DNA from 2 places in the Streptomyces sp. CA-181903 genome. Region 2 is predicted to be linked to the other one. Evidence: riboswitches for the same ligand, from Rfam matches in the RefSeq annotation. Region 2 holds a riboswitch; the other holds the start of a gene.
What was found. A riboswitch is a leader RNA that binds a small molecule or an ion and turns the genes downstream of it on or off. The one in region 2 is predicted to bind magnesium.

Region 1 (2,384 bases), 3.5 Mb from region 2:
CAGCTCGTGCAGCGGCGGCATCCGCCAGCTCTCCTTGCCCGCGCGGTCGACGGGCCCGGCAGGGGCCCAGCCCTTGCGGCGGCGGCGCGTCTCCGCGTAGCCGAGGGCGAGGATGCCGGCGACGCCGCAGACTCCCATGATGTCGAGGATCGCGGTGGAGCCGATGTCCGGGAAGAGGACGGCCGCGGTCAGGATGACGGACAGGGTGACGAGGACGGCGACGACGAGGGAGGTGAACACGTTCATCGCGCGCCCGTTGACCCAGGGCCCGAGGACGGCCTTGTCGTTGCAGAGCAGCAGCAGGAACACCGAGGCGGAGGGCAGCAGGACGCCGGCGAGGGTCTGTACGCCTTCGGTCAGCAGGCCCAGCGGTGAGCCCGGGATGACCACGATGACCGCGGCGGTGAGGATGAGCCCGGCGAAGACGGCGTAGAAGCCCTTGGCGCCCCTGATGCCGCGGTGCAGGGAGTGCTTGAGGCCCATGACGTCGCCGATGGCGTAGGCGGTGGAGAGGGAGACGGCGGAGGCGCCGATGATCGACGCGTCGAGCAGCGCGATGGCGAACAGCACGCCGGCGGTCTTCCCCGCGTACCTCTCCAGACCGGCCGCCACGTCACCGGCGTCGGTGAAGTGGCCGAACTCGCCGTGCCCGCCGAACGCGGCGGCGCAGAAGCCCATCATGGCGGCGGCGCCGATGACGACGATCCCGATGCCCAGCCACAGGTCGGCCTTCTCGTACCGCATGAAGCGCGGCGTGATGCGCTTGTCGATCACGTACGACTGCTGGAAGAACAGCTGCCACGGCGCCACCGTCGTACCGACGATCGCGATGATCAGCAGCATGACGTCCGACATCCGGGCGTGCTGCGGCATGCCGGGGACGACGAGGTCGTGCGCCATCCGCCCGGTGGCGGGGTGCACGATGAAGTAGACGGGGATGAGCAGCAGCGAGCCGGCGCACAGGAGGATCGCGGTGCGCTCGAAGCGGCGGAACGAGCCGGTCGACGCGGCGGCCACCACGATCACGGCGGCCAGCAGCACGCTCGGCACCTTCGGCAGACCGAGGTAGCCGACGGCCAGGGTGATGCCGATGAACTCCGTGACGATCGTGAGGGCGTTGAGCAGGAACAGGTCGATGACGGAGAACGCGCCCCAGAACTTGCCGAACCGCTCCAGGATCAGCCGCGCGTGCCCCACCCCGGTGACGGCGCCGAGCCGCAGCACCATCTCCTGGTTCACGTACAGCACGGGTATGAGCAGGACCAGGGTCCACAGCAGGCTGGTGCCGTAGTCCTGCCCCGCCTGGGTGTAGGTGCCGAAGGCGCCGGCGTCGTTGTCGCCGACCATCACGATCAGGCCGGGGCCGACGATCGCGAGCAGCGTCTTGAGCTTGGCGGACAGGCCCCGGCGCGGAGCCGTGTCGTCCAGCTTGATGGTGCCCAGGGCGCCGCGGATGTCGCCGACGTGGGCGTCGTCGAGCACGGCGGCGGTGCGGGGCGCGGGTACGGTCGGAGCGGTGGTGGTGACGTCGGTCATGACAGCCTCCCGGGTTCCCCCGTCGGGGGAGGTCTGGGCACGCGACAGCGATCCTCCCTGCGAGCGGGCAGCACGAGGACCCGGGGCGGCGGGGTGCCGCGACGGGAGCAGGCCGCGTCGGCTGTTGCGCGGGTGAGCGCGCAGGGAAGGTCGTTACCGTGTGCCGGAGGTCAACGAGGACATACGGATGAGGGGCCTACTGTGGCCCGGACTGTGACTGTTGCCGTCCATGTCTCTCGCCTCCTCCCGGCCGGGGCGCACGCGGGCGCCATAACGGACACGGCAAGGAGCCAGCCGGCCCGGCAGGACCGGCTCACCCCAACTCGTCAGAGCTTTGGCACTCCACGGCGTAATCCCCTGGTACGGGCAGCCACTTGGGATCACCCCTTAGGCCGGGGAGATCTGTCCTGACCCTGGGCGTCTCTCGACGTCGTGGGGTCAGTGGCCTGTGTCCGTGAAGACGCCTCACCGAACGAGGTGCCTCAAACGTTGTCGAACGTCCAGCAGCATAGCGCGACACTTGCGTCCATACGCAAGTGTTTGACCCAACCTTGACGGTGGGGTGCGGGGCGGGGTCCGCGGGGGCGGCGTCAGGGCAGAGCGAGGGGGCGCGACGCCGGGGTGATCGACAATAGGCCGTCCTCCAGGCGCAGGGCGAGCGGCACGGGCTCCGCGGTCGGTGCCGGACGGAGATCGTCGGGGAGGTAGTCCATGGTCGCCAGCCGCTGCGCGTAGTGGAGGAAGCGGTGACAGCCCACCGTGTCCAGCGCGGAGCCACGGGCGGCGGCCACCACTTCCGGCAGCCGGAACCCGCCCGGGCCGTCCGCCTGGATGATCTCGGCACTGTT
Region 2 (2,384 bases):
CCGGGCGGGAACCATCGCGCCGCGCCCGCAGTCCTCAAGGTCAGGCTGGTCACACGATGTGCCCCCACCGGGGCAACAGATCGTATGAGCGGCTATGCTGCGGCAGACGGCGCGCACAGATGTGCGCGACGCGCCGTGAACGGGGCGGTAGCTCAGCCGGTTAGAGCAGCGGACTCATAATCCGTCGGTCGTGGGTTCGAGTCCCACCCGCCCCACTTCATGGTCCAGGGCGCGAAAATCCCGTGAGTCACGTCCTGTGTTCCGGGAGGCCGCCCTCTCGACGGCGGCCCCTTCGATACAACTCTCCCCTCCTCGCGCCATCCCTTCCCATGGCGGCCGGAGCCGCTTGCCGGCCGGGCGTCAAGGTTGCGTCAAACGGTTGTCCGCGCGCGTGTCCGCGGCGATACACTCACGCCGGTGAAGGCACCTCGTTCGGTGAGGCGTCTGCACGGACACAGGCCACTGACCCCACGACGTCGAGAGACGCCCAGGTTCAGGACAGGTCTCCCCGGCTCAAGGGGTGACCCCAAGTGGCTGCCCCGTCCGGGGGATTACGCCGTGCAGTGCCAAAGCTCTGACGAGTTGGGGTGAGCCGGTCTCCGCGGGCCGGTCCGCTCCTTGCCGTGTCGTCCGGCGCCCGTGTGCGCCCCGGCCGGGAGGAGGCGAGAGACATGGACGGCAGTTGCAGCAGTCCGGGCCACAGTCGGCCCCTTCCCCGTAAGTCCTCGCTGACCTCCGCTGCGCGGTAACCAGTTCGAGCAGACCACCTTCGTCCGGCCGCTGACGCGTCGCAGCCGGTCGTCCGTGGCGTGCCGGTCGCGCGCAGCCCCTGGCCTTGAGCGGTGGTGCGTGCTTCCCTCCCGCCGCTCGGAGGCCCACTTCCGGCAACGGCTCCTCACGACAAGGAGGACGCACCCATGCGTCTCCTCCCCGGCCCCACCGCCCCGACCGCACCGGCCACGGGACCCGTCTTTCCCTGCGTCCGCCTGACGCTGGACGACGGCCCCGAGCGTCTGTACCTGCTCGACGATCCGCACGACTGCCCGGCGGCAATGGCACGCGGGGCCGTCTACGACCCCTATGTGCACCTCGCCTACCTCCTGATCCGTCAGGGGCACGACGTCCGTCGGCTGGCGCGCTTCACCGGTCTGCCGCTGAGCGTCGTCCACCGCGTCGCCGAAGCCGCCGCGCTCACCCGCCCCTGACCACTCCGACCACCCTTCCCGGCCGCGCACGCCTGTATCAGGCATGCCCTGACGGAGGTGACCTTCCATGCCCCTCCTCCTGCACGTCCCCCGCGCCGCGCGTCCCCGCGCCGTCGACGGCATCGGCGCCTTCCTCCGCGAAGCCGTCCGGCGCATCGCCGCCGGAGCCGTCGACACCCCGGTTCTCCACAGCCTGAGCGGTCCCGTTCCCGTCCGTACGGCCGCCGGCCGTGCCACGAGCGGACGGCCTCGTGCCCACTGGCACGCCGTGACCGGGCGGGACGGCCGCCGACGCCTGGAGGCCGGCTGGCGTGTGGAGCCCTGAACGACGAGCCACGGTCCGACCACTTCGAGAGGCGGTCTCATGAACCTCCTGCCCCGCCCGCGCTCCCGACGCCTCGCGGACCCCGCGCCTCCCGCGCCCGTGCGGTGCACCCTCCAGGCCGCGTGCGACCGTGAGGTGGAGAACAAAGTGCGGGCCCTGTGCGTCCTCGCGTTCGCGGGCACCGGCACCCGCCTGAACAGCCTGCACATCATCGAGCCGGACGACGACGTCGTCGTACAGGTCGGCCTCGTCCTGGATGGCTCCGACACGGCCGCACTGGAACGCCTGGTGGTCCGGCTGACCCGCGAACCACGCGTGCGCGACGTGCGCTGGCACCTGCACACCGGCGTCCCGTCCTCGCGCGGCGAAGCGCCGTGAACCCGCCGCGCCCCGAACCGGCCGGGCCGCCCGTGACCGCGGCGTCGGCGTACTCCGCCCCCGGACTCCGCCGCTGCGGAGTCCGGCCCGCCCCGGCTCCGGACGAGGCGCGCCCGGTCCGGGGTGCGGACGCCGTCGTGAACGGCGCCGAACGCCGCGGCTCGGGCCGGTGCCCCCGCCGGAGGCGGCGGGTCCCGAGGGCGTCACGCCCGCGATCCGGCCCCGCCTCCCGGGCCGTCCTCAGCCGAGGGCCACCGCGGCCGAGACGTTCGTCCGGTCCACCGCGGCACGCAGCGCGCGGGCCAGGCGGACGCCGTCGCCGACGCCCCAGAAGTGCAGGAAGAACAGGCGCGGGTCGTCCGTGAGCATGTGGCTGTGGATCGAGACGATGTCGATCCCGCCGCGCCGCAGCGCCCTGACCACGTCCTGCACCTCGTGGGCCAGCATCACGAAGTCGCCGTTGACGATCGCCTTGC

Region 1: linked by a shared signal. The riboswitch ahead of ACQEVS_RS26285 (NRAMP family divalent metal transporter) and the one ahead of ACQEVS_RS10925 (hypothetical protein) in region 2 are both predicted to bind magnesium.

What each region holds. Positions count from the first base shown of each region.
Region 1 is NZ_JBNJLY010000001.1:5,892,932-5,895,315, forward strand. It holds gene ACQEVS_RS26285 (NRAMP family divalent metal transporter) at 1-1,536, opposite strand, end outside; M-box (ykoK) riboswitch at 1,847-2,020, opposite strand; gene ACQEVS_RS26290 (hypothetical protein) at 2,127-2,384, opposite strand, start outside.
Region 2 is NZ_JBNJLY010000001.1:2,442,111-2,444,494, reverse strand. It holds tRNA gene ACQEVS_RS10930 (tRNA-Ile) at 142-215, shown strand; M-box (ykoK) riboswitch at 421-594, shown strand; gene ACQEVS_RS10925 (hypothetical protein) at 918-1,205, shown strand; gene ACQEVS_RS10920 (hypothetical protein) at 1,273-1,530, shown strand; gene ACQEVS_RS10915 (hypothetical protein) at 1,570-1,908, shown strand; gene ACQEVS_RS10910 (DUF1259 domain-containing protein) at 2,149-2,384, opposite strand, start outside.